One region of the Rhizobium sp. N731 genome, then DNA from elsewhere that is predicted to be linked to it. Evidence: predicted binding sites of a transcription regulator. Region 1 holds the regulator's gene; each other region holds the start of a gene.

Region 1 (4,209 bases):
CGCGCTCGGCCTCGTTGGTCGGCGGCCTGGTGCTGACGCTGATGACCCTGCCGACGATCATCATCGCCACCCGCGCCGCACTGCGCGCCGTGCCACCGTCGATCCGCGCCGCAGCCCTCGGCCTCGGCGCCTCGAAGATGCAGATGGTGTTCCACCATGTCCTGCCGCTCGCCATGCCCGGCATCCTCACCGGCACGATCATCGGGCTGGCGCATGCGCTCGGCGAAACCGCGCCGCTGCTCCTGATCGGCATGGTCGCCTTCGTCGCCAATGCGCCGACGACGCCGCTCGATCCCTCGACGGCCCTGCCGGTCCAGGTCTATATGTGGGCGAACGAGGCCGAACGTGCCTTCGTGGAACGTACTTCGGGTGCCATCATCGTCCTGCTCCTGTTCCTGATCGTCATGAACATGGGCGCCATCCTCTTGCGTCGTCGCTTCGAGCGCCGCTGGTAAACGGAGTAGATATCATGAACATGCTGACGGAAGCTGCAGTTGAAAAGGCGCTGGATCAGAAGATGAGCAACGTCCCGTATAAAATGATCGGACAGGATGTCTCCGTATACTACGGCGAGAAGCGTGCGCTTTTCGACGTGAACCTGAACATCCGCGAAAACACCGTAACCGCCCTGATCGGCCCCTCGGGCTGCGGCAAGTCGACTTTCCTGCGAAGCCTCAACCGCATGAACGACACGATCGAGGGGTGCCGCGTCACCGGCAAGATCACGCTCGACAGCGACGACATCTATGATCCGGATATCGACGTCGTCGAACTTCGCGCTCGCGTCGGCATGGTTTTCCAGAAGCCGAACCCGTTCCCGAAGTCGATCTACGAAAACGTCTCCTACGGACCGCGCATCCATGGCCTCGCCAAGTCGAAGGCCGATCTCGACCAGATCGTCGAGACCAGCCTGCAGCGCGCCGGCCTCTGGAACGAGGTCAAGGACCGCGTGCACGAGTCCGGCACCGGCCTCTCCGGCGGTCAGCAGCAGCGCCTGTGCATCGCCCGCGCCGTTGCCGTCAGCCCTGAGGTCATCCTGATGGACGAACCCTGCTCGGCGCTCGACCCGATCGCCACCGCCAAGGTCGAGGAACTGATCCACGAGCTGCGCGAGAACTACACGATCGTCATCGTCACCCACTCCATGCAGCAGGCCGCGCGTGTCTCGCAGCGCACCGCCATGTTCCACCTCGGCAACCTCGTCGAGGAGAACGACACCGACAAGATGTTCACCAACCCGGACGATCCGCGCACCCAGGACTACATCATGGGTCGCTTCGGCTGATTGCGGCAATCCGAAGCCTTCCCGTTATTCGAGGACAAAGCCCCATGGCATCGACACATATTTATTCTGCCTATGATGATGATCTGAAGTTCCTCTCCAGGCGGATTTCCGAAATGGGCGGCCTGGCCGAGCAGATGGTCGCCGAATCCGTCCGGGCGCTGGTCAACGGCGATACGGCGCTGGCGCAGAAGGTCATCTCCGACGATGTGATCCTCGATCACACCGAGCGCGAGATCGGCGACAAGGCGATCGTCACCATCGCCCGCCGCCAGCCGATGGCCGCCGACCTGCGCGAAATCATGGGTTCGATCCGCATCGCCGCCGACCTCGAACGCGTCGGCGACCTCGGCAAGAACACCGCCAAGCGCGTCATCGCCGTGCAGAGCACCGGCGTTCCGCGCAAGCTCGCCCGCGGTCTCGAGCACCTGTCCGAGCTGGCGCTCGTCCAGCTCAAGGAAGTGCTCGACGTCTATACGACGCGCGCCGCCGACAAGGCGACCGCCATCCGCGAGCGCGACAACGAGATCGATGCGATGTACACCTCGCTGTTCCGCGAGCTCTTGACCTACATGATGGAAGATCCGCGCAACATCACGAGCTGCACGCATCTGCTCTTCTGCGCCAAGAACATCGAGCGCATCGGCGACCATGCCACCAACATCGCCGAGACGATCTACTACATGGCGACGGGCGCCCAGCCGGAAGGCGATCGTCCGAAGGATGACAGCGCCAACACCGTCGGCGCCGCGACGGAATAATCGTTCCGAACGAGCCGCCCGAGCCCGCCGCCCGGACCAGTCACTTGCGTGCGCGCCCGTTCGGGGCGCGCAAAGAGGTCGCAGCCAATTTCTGAATTTGCGCAGGACGCCTGGTTAAATCGTCCCGGTTTAAGGCTTGTGCGCGAGGAGACGGACACGCATGATCCCGAGAGTCGCAGTTGTTGAAGACGAGGAAGCGCTCAGCGTGCTCCTTCGCTATAATCTCGAAGCGGAAGGCTTTGAAGTCGATACCATCCTGCGCGGCGACGAGGCCGAAATCAGGCTTCAGGAGCGCACGCCCGATCTCCTCATCCTCGACTGGATGTTGCCCGGCGTCTCCGGCATCGAACTCTGCCGGCGCCTGCGCATGCGGCCGGAAACCGAGCGGCTGCCGATCATCATGCTGACGGCGCGCGGCGAGGAGAGCGAGCGGGTGCGCGGACTGTCCACCGGCGCCGACGATTATGTCGTCAAGCCCTTCTCGACCCCCGAACTCGTCGCCCGCGTCAAGGCGATGCTGCGTCGGGCCCGTCCCGAGGTGCTGTCCTCGGTGTTGAAATGCGGCGATATCGAACTCGACCGCGAAACCCATCGCGTTCATCGCAAGAGCCGCGAAGTCCGCCTCGGCCCGACCGAATTCCGCCTGTTGGAATTCCTGATGTCGTCGCCGGGCCGCGTCTTCTCGCGCTCGCAGCTGCTCGACGGCGTCTGGGGCCACGACATCTATGTCGATGAACGCACCGTCGACGTCCATGTCGGCCGCCTGCGCAAGGCGCTGAATTTCTCCAACATGCAGGACGTCATCCGCACCGTCCGCGGCGCCGGCTATTCGATGGAGGCCTGAGGCTGAGGGAGTGTGTGGTCGGCGTTCCCGCCGGTGCAGCCTTTCCCAGGCCCTTCATTGCACCGGCGCGGCGTATGAGCGGGCACCACCTCACCTCTGTCATCCAGGCACCACCTCTCCTCTCCGTCATCCCAGGGCTTGACCCTGGGATCCATGCGGCTGGCGCTGCGGGAGGAGCGATGGCATTCAAATGCAGGGAAATTATCGAAGCCGAGTGCCTGGTCGTGGATCCCAGGGTCAAGCCCTGGGATGACGGAATGCGTGGTCGGCTTTGCTGCCAAACACAAAGGTCGCTTCCCCACTCTAATCACAAAAAACGGGCTGCTCGGCCCGTTTCTCACTCTCGACGATGTCGCCCGCTCAGCTGACGCGCGCTGCCGCCCGGCGGCGTTCGTTGATCGGCTGATAGGCAAGCTTCTGATGATAGCTGCAATAGGGCGAATTGTCAGGGGATTCGCAGCCGCAGAAGTGGAAATCGTCCTTCAGCGGATCGCCGACCGGCCATTTGCAGGTGCGTTCGGTCAGTTCCGTCAGGCCGAGGCGGCGGGAAATCGGCACGACCACGTTGCCCTTCGGCACGTATTCCATTTCCTCGACCGTTTCGATCTCGATCTCTTCCTTCAGCATCGTTGCGCCCTGCTGGCGGGTAACGGTGCGGGTGGTGATCCGGGAGGCGTAGTTCGGCGCGCGCGGCGCCGATGTCTGGCGCTTCGGCGTGCGCGCCGCCGTCGCCGTGCCGCCGGCCTTGGCACGACCCGGCAGGTTCAGCCGGTGCACCTTGCCGATAACGGCGTTTCGGCTCACGCCGCCAAGCTGCGCAGCAATCTGGCTGGCGCTCAGTCCTTCGGCCCAAAGCTTCTTGAGTTTCTCGACCCGCTCGTCTGTCCAGTTCATGCCCTGTCTCCACCGTTTGCGTTGGTGATGGCAGAATCCCTCACCGTTGTCCCGGAAGCCTCCGAAACAAGAAACGCTTGATCAATTTTGGTGACTAGTTCCGCCGCATGCAGTCTAGTAATTGAACTTTAACCTAGTGTGAGGCTGACTCCGTGACAAGAGTCGCGGGAATCCGGATGAATCGAATTTCAAGTTTTCCCCAACTTGCTTCCTCTGCGTGTCATTTCTGCAATAATGCCTGTTGAAGGCCGAAAGTGCCCCTGTACAAGCTTGCTGCATACGCTAAGGCCGCAGTTTTGTTGACATTGCAGCGCGAAAAGGAAATAGTACCGCTCGCCGCCGAAAGGCGGCATTTTTGATTTTTCGGACCTGGTTTCGTTAGCCGGAGTCCGTGCAGGACAACACTGAACGGGAGACCCGCGCCATGG
Region 2 (4,209 bases), 1.3 Mb from region 1:
TCGCGCCAACCGGCTGGAAGAGGTCAATCGTGAGGTATCGCGGCGGCTGGTGACGGCCATGGAGACGATCCGCGCGGTTCTGGACCGCTGATGAGAGAGAATTTGATATGGCGCAAGTGACGGTAACGATCGACGGCAAGGCCTATCGCATGGCCTGCGAGGAAGGGCAGGAGGATCATCTGACCGATCTCGCCACCCGTTTCGACCGCTATGTCGGCCATCTCAAGGGCCAGTTCGGTGAGATCGGCGATCTCAGGATCACCGTCATGGCCGGCATCATGATCATGGATGAGATTGCCGAGCTGACGCGCCGCATCGCGGGGCTGGAAACTGAGCTGGAGTCGCTGCGCGGCAACCGCGACACCGTGCTTGCCGCGACCGCCCGCACTGAGGAAACGCTGGCGGCGGCGCTCGGCGAGATTTCGAGCCGCATTCGCGGCATCACCGACAAGCTGAATGGCCGGGCCGCTCCCGAACTCAATTGATGTCAATTAAATAAAAACGGGCTGTCGTCGCCACTGGCGCGTCGATGCAAACGACCTTATATATCGCGATGCGGTCTGCGCCTCTCGACAGGAACCACAATCCCTGGGGCCATACTCGATCCAAAGGGAGCTGTCCCTGTCCGGGCTCGTGGGCCTGGACACACGGTGCCCACCTACGTTTGTAGGCGCCCAGGATCGTAAACATCCATCGGTCGTCGTGGATCGCACCTTTTCCTTTCATCATCGACGAAGACGCTGGATCACGGGCAAACGCGGCTCGCGCGTCCGCCCCTTGTGGCGCGCAGTTACTTCTTCAACCCGGGAAGCGTCACCTGGAAAACCTGGAACATGGTGTCCACGTCGGCGCCGCCGTCAGCCTTATAGGCGGCCCCCACCTGAAAGCCATCTTGCGTCAGGAAGTCGTTGTCGTTGGCGACGAACAGGAAGTAATCGTCCGGCAGCTTCGGGTCGAGGACACTTGCCAGACCCATGGCTTCCCATTTTTCCGATAGATCGTTCCTGTCGTTCGGCGCACCGTTGTGCAGGCCGAAGCGGCCAAGCTCTGCCTCGTCGTTGAGGTCGATAAACGGCGTCAGCGTCGCCGGCGTCAGCGACGGGTCGAGGACACCTTTCGGTGCGACCGCCTTGCCGGCGTCGAAATCGCTGCCGGCGATATCGGTCGCGGCGGATAAGTCGACGATGTCGATCTTGCGATACAGAGATTTGTCCCCCTTCACGCCCTGGCCGTTGCCGCTGTCACGGGCAAGCATCAGGAAGGTCTTGTCGGAAAGGGCGACGATCTCGCTCTCGGCGGCGATCGTCGTCTTGCCCTTGGCGTCCTTGAAGACCGGCAGCGGCACGACATATTCGTGCACCAGCTTCAGATGATCGGGATCGGCGGCGTCATAGATCATGGCGCGGGTATTCTGGCGGGTCGAGCCGGAATCGCCGCCGTCCTGGCGGGCCGCCGACTGCAGTACGGCAACGATAAACTTGCCGTCGGGCGTCATTGCCATGCCTTCGAGACCCTGGTTGTTCTGGCGGCCTGTTTCGGGGTCCTTCGGATCGGGAGCGGACCCGCCGGGACCGGGATTGTTTGAGGCGAAGCTCAGCGCGCCCTTGCGCATCGGCAGAAGCGCCTTGGGCGGCTGGGTGGCTGAAAGCAAGTGGCCATCGGCAGAGAAGCGATAGATATAGGGGCCGTATTCGTCGCTGACGAACATAGTGCCGTCGCCCATGCGGATGATCGCCTCATCGTCGAGGGCGATCTTGCCGTTCGCCGCCTGCGGCAGCGGCGGGAAGTTGCCCGCAGCGGCGCGGACGCCGGATTCCGGGTCGAGACCGGTCGTGTTCACGCCCTTGTCGTCAACAAAGAGCATGGAATCGACGAGTTTCGCCTCGACGCCCGATTGCTCCTTGCCGGCCTCGGGGGCCGCGCCTGGCGCGGTCGGGGTCAGAATGATCGAGAGGGTGTTCAGGCGCGGGTGGTAGTCGACAGTGCCGGCGACATTGTAACCACGGTCGGGCAAAAGGTAGAGCATGCCCTTATAGCTGGCGCCATCCCGACTCCAGGCGGCGGCGTCGATCGCCATGCCGGAGCCGGAGCCGAAGGTTTCACCGAATTTGTCGCGCTGGTTGGCCGGAATGCGGCCGACGCCGACCAGGCCCTTATTGACGAAACCGGCGGAATTCTCCGCCCTTGCCATGGCGGGAATGGCGGCGGATGCCGCGAGAACTGCGGCGAACAGCCGCGTTGCATATGGTCTGACGTTCTTCATGAAATAGCCTCTCGGTCAAAAGCGTTCCTGCAACGGTTCCCGCCCGCAAGCTGGACACCGTTTCGAATGACATTCCTCGGCTTCGGGATCGATTCCTCAGAACGGAACACGCCCGGATTTCGCCCCCTATCCCGGCTAAACGTCTAGGATGGGATCGTGATAACTGGATGACACCCTCAGAGCCTGCAATCAGCTCATTGCCCTAATCGACCGGATAGGGTCCTTCGGCGAACACTTCCTCGTGGTAGCCCTTGGAGCCGACATCGATCGCCAACGGGCTTCGCCATTCGCGGCGCTCGCGCAGGCAATCGACCACGAAGCGGAAATCATAGCGCGGCTGCCAGCCAAGTTCGCGCCTTGCGCGTTCGTTGACGTAGACGCGATCGAGCGTCGGGAACATTTTCCAGCCGCATTCGGCGTAAAGGGTGTTCGCACCTGGAAACAGCCGCTCGACGACAGCAGGCGCGTCACGCCTGAGCTCAGCGACGTCGCCCGGTAGAAAGGGCGTCGTGGCCGAGATGATATAGCGGCCGAAGCCGATTGCCGGTGCCTTTTCGAGCGCCAGCAAATGAGCGCCGACCACGTCGCTGATATCGACGCGGCGATGAAGCAGCTCGTTGGCCTGCGCATTTTCCGCCGAATAGCTGTTGCGAATCTCGCGATCGTCATCGCTTTCGGGAAAGAAGCGCGACGTCCTGAGGATGACAACAGGCAGGCGGGATTTGCGGGCGAAGAGTTCCGAGATTCCTTCGGCAGCGAGCTTCGTCACGCCATAGATATTCTTCGCGACAGGAAGCACGTCCTCGGTGACCCAAGCCGCGGGTTCGCCGGCGACCGGCGTCAGTGCCGCGCCGAAAGCGCTGGTGGTGCTGGTGAAGACGAAGCTTGCAACGCCCGCGGCGGTCGCCTCTTCAAGCAGGTTCAGCGTGCCGCCGACATTGGTGTCGAGGAAATCGCGATTGCCATGGGTCGCCACATGCGGCTTGTGGAGCGTGGCGGCATGGATGACGTGGCTGATGCCCGACATCGCTCGCCTGATGAAACCGCGGTCACCGATGGAGCCGACCATATCGGTAAAAGCCGATGGCTTGATGTCGATGCCGCGCGCCCACCGGCTCTGAGCTCTCAAGCTGCGCATCAGCGCCTCGCCGAGGTGGCCGGCGCTTCCCGTCACCAATATCGTCATCGCGTCGTCTCCTGGCCCCATTCGCGGCAGAGGCTACAAAAGACCGGCATTTGCGGACAACGCATAAATTATGCAGGAGGGTGCAGGAAAGCTGCAGGCTTCGCGACGGTGGTGACGAGACGGCCAGCGCTGCCGTCGGAAAGCCTGATCCGCTCCCAGGTGACGCGGCCGGGGGCAATCGGCAGGCGCACATTGCCGTTGGCGCCGGTATCGAAGGTCAACGATAGCAGCCTGCCCTCGTGCCAGCCGCACTCCTCCAGAGACTGTTCGGCGGCAGCGATCTCGGCGGAGGCGTAGGAGAAAAGAGAGCGGCCGAGAAAAGCGCTGAGCGGTGCGCGCCATTCCGCCTGCCGCGGTCGGGAAGCAGACAGCAGCCGATGGGTGCCATCGCAGATCAGATGCACTGGCCGGACGGAATCCTCGACCAGCCGCTTTAAAGCCGCATCGGCCGCAGCATATTGCGGCGAGGCGAAAATCCGTTCCAGCTTGACGGCTTGGTCGGGCGAGGGAGCAAGCTGGCCGCGCTCCCAGCGCGAAACGGTCGCCTGGTTGACCTCGAGGAGTTCCGCGAGGTGCTGCTGCTTGATGCTCCGCAGCAACCGCATGCGGCGTATGCCGGCTCCTGATATCGTCATTTGTCCTGAGCTCCCACGCTTCTTTTGCCAGGATAGGAGTTCGGCGGGCCGCAAGGCAAGCCGACCCTCACGCCGGAGCATTGTTCCGGCTAATCTAATCTTCGAGATCGCTTCTCAGCCGATCG
Region 3 (4,209 bases), 1.9 Mb from region 1:
GGGGTTTATCACCGTTGATGCCGCTCGTTAGTCCCTCCCCCTTGTGGGGAGGGGTTGGGGAGGGGTCTATCCGCCGCGCTTCGGCGTCATCGTCACATCAGCGCCATATGCATCGCGCAGTCTGTCCTCCTGTCCCGGCTGCCGGTCGGCGGCCTGGTGCAGCAGTGTGGTGTCGTAGCCTTGCAGACGCGTTCCCTCGATCAGCGTGACGTCGGAATTCCCAGGATTGTCGGAGCGCTCGAACCAATCGACGGAGTGGTGCAGGAAATTCATTTCGACCGCCCGGTTGGTGACGCCATGGCCGACGATCGCGACATTGTGGTTGCCGCTTTCGGCCTCGCGCATGACGGTCTGGAGGAAGAGACGCACCCGCTGCGCCACATCTGCCCGGCTTTCGCCGTCCGGCGGCCGCGCATAGAACTTGCCGCTATTATTGCGCAGCCTCGCCCATTTTTCGAATTCCTCGGGGAATTTCTGTTTCTGCTCGGCATGGTCGTATATTTCGGTGAAGAGGCCGAAATCCTGCTCGCGCAGGAGATAATCTTCCCTGACATCGCCGACGAAGTTTTCCGGCAGCGCTTCGAGCAGCGCATCCTTGCTCTGGCGCGTGCGCAGAAACGGCGAATACCAGATATGCAGCTTCTGAAACCCCTGGCTCGGCAACCCTCTCAGGTACGAGGCGATGACAGCGCCTGCCTCCGCCGCCTGGCGATAGCCCCATTCCGTCAGCGGCACGTTATGATCGCCGAACTGGCGGTAGGCCTGCTCGTTGATATTGCCGAGGGATTCGCCATGGCGAACGAGAAAGAGACGCATCGGCCATCCCGCTTTTTCGAATATGAAATCGTCGCCATCATGAACGCGCTCGATCGGCAGGGCAACATCGCCGGCCGAAAGAGGGGCGAGCGTCCAGTGGCCGCTTTCCCCCCAATCCGCTTGGCCCGTCTAGCTTGTTCACGTCGGTTTCAAAATCGACGAGCGAGAGGTGTCTTCCGAGCTATCAGCGGCCCTGGAAGATCTTGATGAGCTTTGGCGTAAACCGGTGAGCCTTGATGTCGAGCAGATCCTGATACGTGGCGCGACCGGAGGTCGCGGCCATCAGATATCGCTGGCAGGCGACTCTCGGAGCGTCCTTGTCGGAGGCGTTTGTCACGATCCCTGCGGTGCGACGCGCATTTGCATCGAAATCCTTTGCGCACACTTTGACGAACTCATTTCTCGCTCTCGCGCTGCCCTGCAGCAGCGTGACTGTCGCATCATAGTCCTGCTGCGTCGGTGCGCAGCCTGCAAGCAGTGCAATAGAAATCATTATTGTCGCGGTGTGGGCGCGCATCATCAATCCCCCAGGTTACGCCTTGATCGGCAGCTGCTGTTAATTTGATTCTCGGTATACGGGAAAGATCCGGAACATCGCGGCGAGAAATTATGATGATCGGATTTCCGATGTCGGTATTGCGAGCTTCGCCACCGACGAGATCGGCGTTTACCATCCGGACGGAATGGGTGGGGTCTGAAGGGCTTTTCCCCAGCTTGTCATCTTCCTGAAACACGAGTCTGGTTTTGGAAGGCTAGATGAAAGATGGGGCATGAGCGGCAGCTCGTGATAGACATGATGGAACCCAGACATTTCCGCACGCTCTTCATTTCCGATGTCCATCTCGGCTCGAAGGCCGCGAAGGCTGATTTCCTGCTGGATTTCCTGCGCTACCACGAGGCGGACACGATCGTGCTCGTCGGCGACATCGTCGACGGCTGGCGCCTGAAGCGCAGCTGGTATTGGCCGCAGGTCTGCAACGACGTCGTTCAGAAGCTGTTGCGCAAGGCGCGCAAGGGCACGCGCGTCGTCTACGTCCCGGGCAATCACGACGAATTTCTGCGCGACTTCCCGGGCATGCATTTTGGCGGCATCGAGGTCGTCGAGCGTATGATGCATGACGGCGCGGACGGCAAGAAATACCTGATCCTGCACGGCGACGAGTTCGACGTCGTCGTCCGCAACGCCCGCCTGCTCGCCTATCTCGGCGACTGGGCCTATGATACGGCGATTCGGATCAATATCCTGCTCGCGGCCGTACGCCGCCGCCTCGGTATGCCCTATTGGTCGTTCTCCGCCTGGGCGAAGCTGCAGGTCAAGCATGCGGTCAATTTCATCGGCGAGTTCGAGCGCGTCGTGGCCGAAGAGGCCCGCAAGAGCGGCGCCGACGGCGTGATCTGCGGCCACATCCACCACGCCATCATCCAGGACATGGACGGCATTCGCTACATCAACACGGGTGACTGGGTGGAAAGCTGCACGGCGGTTGCCGAACATGCCGACGGCACCTTCGAACTGATCACCTGGCGGGCGCTTGCCACCGCCGTACCGGCGCTTACCGCCGTCGAGCGTCCCGAAGAGGCGGAACTCGCCCCGCAGGCGGCTTGATTTTGGCGCCGTCGCAGTCGCGGCGGCTCTCCAGCAATTTAGCCGTTACCGCGAGGTGACAGGCCCAATTTATTTCTTAAAACGTTTCCGGACGGCTATTTCTCGCAATAGTCGCTTTCCGGGTGGTGTGTTAGGACAACGTCCAGTTTCCTTCAGGTCCACCCATGATTCCCGCTCAACATTCCTCGGGTGAGGGAGCGCCGCAGCGCTTCCGGCTGCTCAGCGCGCTGTCCTATTGCGCGCCGCTGCTCGTCAACGGCGTCGTGCTGCCGTTCTTCCCCGTTTGGCTGGAAACCCACAGTTTCAGCGACCATGAAATCGGCATCATCCTTGCCATACCAATGGTGGTTCGTGTTCTGGTGGCGCCTATCGTCGCCATGATCGCCGACCGCCTGAAGGAGCGCGCCGACGTGTTGCTGTGGTCGGGCGGCCTGTCGCTGCTGACCGCAATCGCACTTTATTGGACGACGAGCTTCTGGCCGGTGACGATCGTCTTCGCGCTGCAGGGCGCCACCTTCGCGCCTTATCTGCCGGTCGTCGAATCGATCGTCATTTCGGGTGTGCGCCGCTGGGGGCTCGACTATGGGTCGATGCGGGTGTGGGGGTCGATCGCCTTCATCATCTCGACGCTCCTCGGCGGTCAGCTGATCGGCCGGTGGGGCGGCGGCATGGTGCTCGTCGTGATGGTGTTCGGCTTCACGATGACCGTGGTGATGGCGATCTTCTGTCCGCGGATCGGACCGACGCGGCGGCGCGGCCAGCCGATCGATCTTCCGGCCGCCACCGGCCGCGGTCTGAGCGAGCCGCATTTGCTGCTGCTTCTGATCGGCGTCGCCATCCAGCAGTCGAGCCATGCGGTGCTTAATGCTTTTTCCTCGATCTATTGGCATCAGCTCGGCTTTTCCGGCACGCAAGTCGGCCTGCTCTGGAGCGCCGGCGTTGCCTCGGAGGTGACGGTGTTCTTTCTGTCGAAGCGTCTCAATCGGCGCTTCAGCGCTTGGACGCTTATCCGCTTCGGCTGCGCCGTCAGCGTCTGCCGCTGGATCCTGTTTCCCATGAACGCCGGTTTTGCCGGCTTCTTCCTGCTGCAATGTTTCCACGGCTTCACCTATGCCTTCGTGCACACCGGCGTGCAGCGGCGGATCATGGCGACGGTGCAGGAAACGCAGGAGGCCTCGGCGCAGGGCGCCTATTTCTTTTATGTCGGCATGGCGATGGGGTTAATGACCATCGCTTCGGGCTATCTTTACGCCTGGCTCGGCCTCGTCAGCTATTACGTCATGGCGCTCGTCGCGCTTTCCGGCCTCGGACTCGTCATCTCAGCCTATTATCTTCAGCCCCAGAGGGCGCTTTCCGGTGGAAAGACCAGGGAAGCGGCGTAGCGCAGGCCGGGCTCGCGGTCGCGGGCAAGCAGCAGCGGGCCGTCGAGATCGACGAAATCGGCATTCTGCGCAAGCAGCACGGCCGGCGCCATGGCCAGCGAAGTGCCGACCATGCAGCCGATCATGATCGAAAAGCCGAGCCTCTCGGCTTCAGCCTTCATCGCCAAGGCCTCCGTCAGGCCACCTGTCTTGTCGAGCTTGATGTTGATCGCATCGTAACGGTCGGCAAGACTTGCGAGATCGCCGGTGTGATGCACGCTCTCGTCGGCGCAGACCAGCAGCGGGCGGCGGATTTCGGCAAGCAGCGCATCGCGGCCCGCCGGCAGCGGTTGCTCGACGAGGGCAACGCCCGCCTCTGCGGCGATCTGCAGATGACGTTCCAGCGCCGCCTCCGGCCAGCCCTCA
Region 4 (4,209 bases), 360 kb from region 1:
CCGACCGGCGTCATCATCGGCGACGATCCGCTCAATGCCTTCCTGCATGCCGAGGGCGTGCTCGACTTCACCTCGCCGGCGGCGACGGTGGAATTTTCGGGCCTCGCTGCCCAGGCCCGCATCGTCCATGTCGTCGGCACCACCGGCTGTTCGGAAGACGACAATGCCAGGATCGCCGCGGCCGCCCGCCATGCCCGCGTCGTCAAGTCGGGCAATATGAGCCTCGGGGTCAATCTGCTCAGCGTGCTCGCCGAGCAGGCAGCGCGGGCGCTCGATCCTGATGACTGGGATATCGAAATCCTGGAAATGCATCACAAGCACAAGGTGGATGCGCCTTCCGGCACCGCGCTTCTTCTCGGCGAGGCCGCGGCCAAGGGGCGCGGCATCGATCTGGCCTCGAAATCGGTCCGGGTGCGCGACGGCCATACCGGCGCTCGGCAAGCCGGCACAATCGGCTTTGCGACGCTGCGCGGCGGCTCCGTCATCGGCGAGCATTCCGTGCTTTTCGCCGGAGAAGGCGAAATTGTCACCCTGTCGCACAGTGCGGCCGACCGCTCGATCTTCGCGCGCGGCGCCATCAAGGCGGCGCTTTGGGCGCGCGACAAGAAGCCGGGCCTCTATTCCATGCTCGACGTGCTCGGGCTTTCTTCCCAATAACGACATTCGGAGACATATTGATGAGCGGAACCCTCGTCCTCGTTCGCCACGGCCAGAGCGACTGGAACCTGAAGAATCTCTTCACCGGCTGGAAGGATCCCGATCTGACTGAACTCGGCATTCAGGAAGCCAACACGGGAGGCGCCGCACTTGCCGAATACGGGATCAAATTCGACGTCGCCTATACCTCGGCGCTAGTGCGCGCGCAGCACACGCTGAAGCTCATCCTCGACAAGGTCGGCCAGCCCGATCTCGAAACGATCCGCGACCAGGCGCTGAACGAGCGCGACTACGGCGATCTCTCCGGTCTCAACAAGGATGACGCGCGCGCCAAGTGGGGCGAGGAACAGGTGCATATCTGGCGCCGTTCCTATGACGTGCCGCCGCCGGGCGGCGAGAGCCTGCGCGACACCGGCGCCCGTGTCTGGCCTTACTACCTCACGGAAATCCTGCCGCGCGTGCTGCGCGGCGAAAAGGTGCTGGTCGCCGCCCATGGCAATTCGCTGCGCTCGCTGGTCATGGTGCTCGACAAGCTGAGCAAAGAAGGCGTGCTCGCCCTCAATCTCGCGACCGGCGTTCCGATGGTCTACAAGCTGAAGGCGGATTCCACCGTCGCGTCCAAGGAAGTTCTGGGCGATATGTCCGGCGCACACTAATTCGATGAGGCGTGCCGCCGGAAGCGGTCGGCACGCCTTGCCTCAATTATTGGCCTCAGTTCTCGATCGTGAACTGCACCCGGTCGGCGGCGAAACGGCTGATCGAATATTGCACCGGCACGCCGTCGAGATCGGTGTTCATTGCCTTGGCGATCAGCAGGATCGCGCCGGGGGTGAGTTCCAGATCGGCAAGGTCGGCTGTAGCAGCATGGGCGGCCGTCACCTCGGTCGTCGCCCGGACATAGTCCGCCAGCCCGAGCTCGGCGAAAGCCTTGGTGATCGATTCATGCTTTCGGTAGGCCTCGCCGATCCCCGCGAAGCGTTCAGCGGGAAACCAGCTCGTCGCCTTTGAAACCGGCCGCCTGTCGGCATGGCGCAATGTTTCCAGCCGGATCACCTGCTCGCCCTGTTTCAGGCCCAACCAGCGGGCAACCTCGGCACTCGCCTCCTCCTGCGCCTCATCGAGCAGAAGACCACGCGTCTCACGCGCCTGATCGCCGATGCCGGCGGTGAAGCGCGTGCGCCGGGTGATCGGGAAGTTCAAGCGCTCCTTACGCTCGATCAACGTGCCGCGACCTTGCACCGCGCGCACGATTCCCTCCTGCGCCAGCGCCGCCAGCGCACTGCGTACCGTATGCCTGTTAACGCCGAATTGCAGCGCCAGCACCGTTTCCGGCGGCACCATTCCCGTTTCGTCATAGGTTCCATTGCCGATCGCCTCGCGAATTCGATCGGCGATCTGACGCCAGAGCGCCACACCTGTCTGCCTCTGCACCTGCTTCAGTCCTGCCATTCTGCCCCTGCCTTGCCCCACGATGTCACACGCTTGTCACGACACCGATTTAAGGCTAGGTATAGCTTGTATGGTTGTCTATATCAATAGACATTTCGGGGAAAGCAGCGATGATATCAGCGGACAAGAAGGACGCCGCGTCACAGACGGTCTCGGAGCGCAAACGCGCCGCCGATCTGCTGGCGCGTGCGGAACGGAGCGAACTCCAGGCAGCCTGGGATGCGTTGCCGCAGAAGCCCGTGGCTTATCCGGTGCGCGGACCGGAGACGGGACTGGTGATGGTGCGCGGCCGCATCGGCGGCGGCGGAGCTCCTTTCAATCTCGGCGAGGTGACGGTGACGCGCGCAACGGTGCGGCTCGAGACCGGCTCCATCGGCCATGCGCAGGCGCTCGGCACCGACCGGGAGAAGGCCCGCCTTGCGGCGATCTTCGATGCGCTCTGGCAGGAGGAGGCGACCAGGGATTTCGTCGAACAGGCGCTGCTTTCGCCGATTGCCGCACGCATCGCCGTCGCTGAGCGCCGCAAGGCGGACGAGACGGCGGCAACCCGCGTCGATTTCTTCACCATGGTACGGGGAGACAACTGATGGGTCTTGCGACAGAAGCCTTGACCGGCGGTTTTGCCGACCCGGTTTTCCATGCGCAGAGCGTCTTCAAGATGCTGATGGACGGCATGGCCCGTCCCGGCGCCATCCAGACAGTTGCGCCCGATATCGCTCCGCCGGCGCCGCTCGGCATTGCCGCCGGCGCGATCGCGCTCACCCTTTGCGACCACGACACATCAGTCTGGCTTACCTCGGGACTGGCGAAATCCCCCATGCCGGAGTGGCTCGGCTTCCACACCGGCGCGCCCCTGACAGCCGAAAAGGCCGATGCGCGTTTTGCCTTCATTGAGGCGGGCACTGCGCTTTGCTCCTTCGGCCTCTTCGCATCAGGCACGCAGGAATATCCCGACCGCTCGACGACTGTCGTCATCGAACTTCCCGAACTCGAAGGCGGACGCAGGCTGGCGCTGATGGGTCCGGGCATCCAGAGCGTCGTGGAGATCGCGCCGGCGGGGCTGCCGGAGACCTTCCTCAGGCTCTGGACCGAGAACCGTGCGCTCTTCCCGCGCGGCATCGACATCGTGCTGACGTCGGGCACGCGCTTCGCCTGTCTGCCGCGCACCACCAAGATCACAGCAACGGAGATCTGAGCTCATGTATGTTGCCGTCAAGGGTGGCGAGGCCGCCATCGCCAATGCCCACCGTCTGCTTGCCGACCGCCGCCGCGGCGACCGTTCGCTGCCGGCGATCGGCATCGAGCAGATCGTCGAACAACTCGCCCTCGCCGTCGACCGCGTCATGGCCGAGGCCTCGCTTTTCGACCGCACCCTCGCCGCGCTGGCCGTGCGTCAGTCGCGCGGAGACATGATCGAGGCGATCTTCCTGCTGCGCGCTTACCGCACGACGCTGCCGCGCTTCGGCTATTCCAAACCGCTCGACACGGCTGAGATGACGATCGAACGGCGCATCTCGGCGACCTACAAGGACCTGCCGGGGGGCCAGCTTCTTGGTCCTACTTTCGATTATACTCACCGGCTGCTCGATCCCTCACTGCTTCAGGACGAAGCGGTCGAGGCGCCCGCGCAGCGCACAGCCGAGACCGGCCGCGTCATGCGCGTCTCCGAAATCCTCGGCGAGGAGGGCCTGATCGAGGCTGACGGCGACATGCCCGAAGATCACGAGATCGGCGATCTGACCCGCGAGCCGATGGAATTCCCGATGACCCGCGATCTGCGCTTGCAGGCGCTTTCCCGCGGCGATGAAGGCTTCCTGCTGGCGCTCGGTTATTCCACGCAGCGCGGCTATGGCCGCAGCCACCCCTTCACCGGCGAGATCCGCATCGGCGCGGTCGAGGTGGAGTTCGACGTGCCGGAGCTCGGTTTCGCCGTCTCGCTCGGCGTCATCCAGATCACCGAATGCCAGATGGTCAACCAGTTCAAGGGCTCGGCCAAGGCGCCGCCGCAATTCACCCGCGGCTACGGCTTGGTCTTCGGCCAGAGCGAGCGCAAGGCGATGGCAATGTCGCTTGTTGATCGGGCGCTTCGCGCCGAAGAGCTCG

Evidence for each region. The regulator PhoB, encoded in region 1, activates phosphate uptake and scavenging genes when phosphate is short. The targets are predictions, from matches to a motif close to TGTCATNNANCTGTCAT.
Region 2: the regulator PhoB is predicted to act here: its motif matches at 2,420-2,436, upstream of AMK02_RS17700 (esterase-like activity of phytase family protein).
Region 3: the regulator PhoB is predicted to act here: its motif matches at 1,532-1,548, upstream of AMK02_RS11910 (UDP-2,3-diacylglucosamine diphosphatase).
Region 4: the regulator PhoB is predicted to act here: its motif matches at 2,130-2,146, upstream of phnF (phosphonate metabolism transcriptional regulator PhnF).

The regions. Positions count from the first base shown of each region.
Region 1 covers NZ_CP013601.1:543,049-547,257, forward strand. The annotation lists gene pstA (phosphate ABC transporter permease PstA) at 1-455, shown strand, start outside; gene pstB (phosphate ABC transporter ATP-binding protein PstB) at 470-1,285, shown strand; gene phoU (phosphate signaling complex protein PhoU) at 1,330-2,043, shown strand; gene phoB (phosphate regulon transcriptional regulator PhoB) at 2,204-2,887, shown strand; gene AMK02_RS02705 (GcrA family cell cycle regulator) at 3,248-3,781, opposite strand; gene AMK02_RS02710 (aspartate aminotransferase family protein) at 4,206-4,209, shown strand, end outside.
Region 2 covers NZ_CP013601.1:3,628,945-3,633,153, reverse strand. The annotation lists gene AMK02_RS17715 (DUF4164 domain-containing protein) at 1-91, shown strand, start outside; gene AMK02_RS17710 (cell division protein ZapA) at 108-485, shown strand; RNA gene ssrS (6S RNA) at 555-713, shown strand; gene AMK02_RS17700 (esterase-like activity of phytase family protein) at 791-2,263, opposite strand; gene AMK02_RS17695 (NAD-dependent epimerase/dehydratase family protein) at 2,466-3,449, opposite strand; gene AMK02_RS17690 (helix-turn-helix domain-containing protein) at 3,518-4,084, opposite strand; gene AMK02_RS17685 (ArsR/SmtB family transcription factor) at 4,179-4,209, opposite strand, start outside.
Region 3 covers NZ_CP013601.1:2,416,196-2,420,404, reverse strand. The annotation lists gene AMK02_RS11920 (histidine phosphatase family protein) at 67-816, opposite strand; gene AMK02_RS11915 (hypothetical protein) at 1,001-1,333, opposite strand; gene AMK02_RS11910 (UDP-2,3-diacylglucosamine diphosphatase) at 1,580-2,422, shown strand; gene AMK02_RS11905 (MFS transporter) at 2,587-3,804, shown strand; gene dgcA (N-acetyl-D-Glu racemase DgcA) at 3,756-4,209, opposite strand, start outside.
Region 4 covers NZ_CP013601.1:182,336-186,544, reverse strand. The annotation lists gene dapB (4-hydroxy-tetrahydrodipicolinate reductase) at 1-657, shown strand, start outside; gene AMK02_RS00880 (2,3-bisphosphoglycerate-dependent phosphoglycerate mutase) at 678-1,313, shown strand; gene phnF (phosphonate metabolism transcriptional regulator PhnF) at 1,369-2,106, opposite strand; gene phnG (phosphonate C-P lyase system protein PhnG) at 2,217-2,693, shown strand; gene phnH (phosphonate C-P lyase system protein PhnH) at 2,693-3,301, shown strand; gene AMK02_RS00860 (carbon-phosphorus lyase complex subunit PhnI) at 3,306-4,209, shown strand, end outside.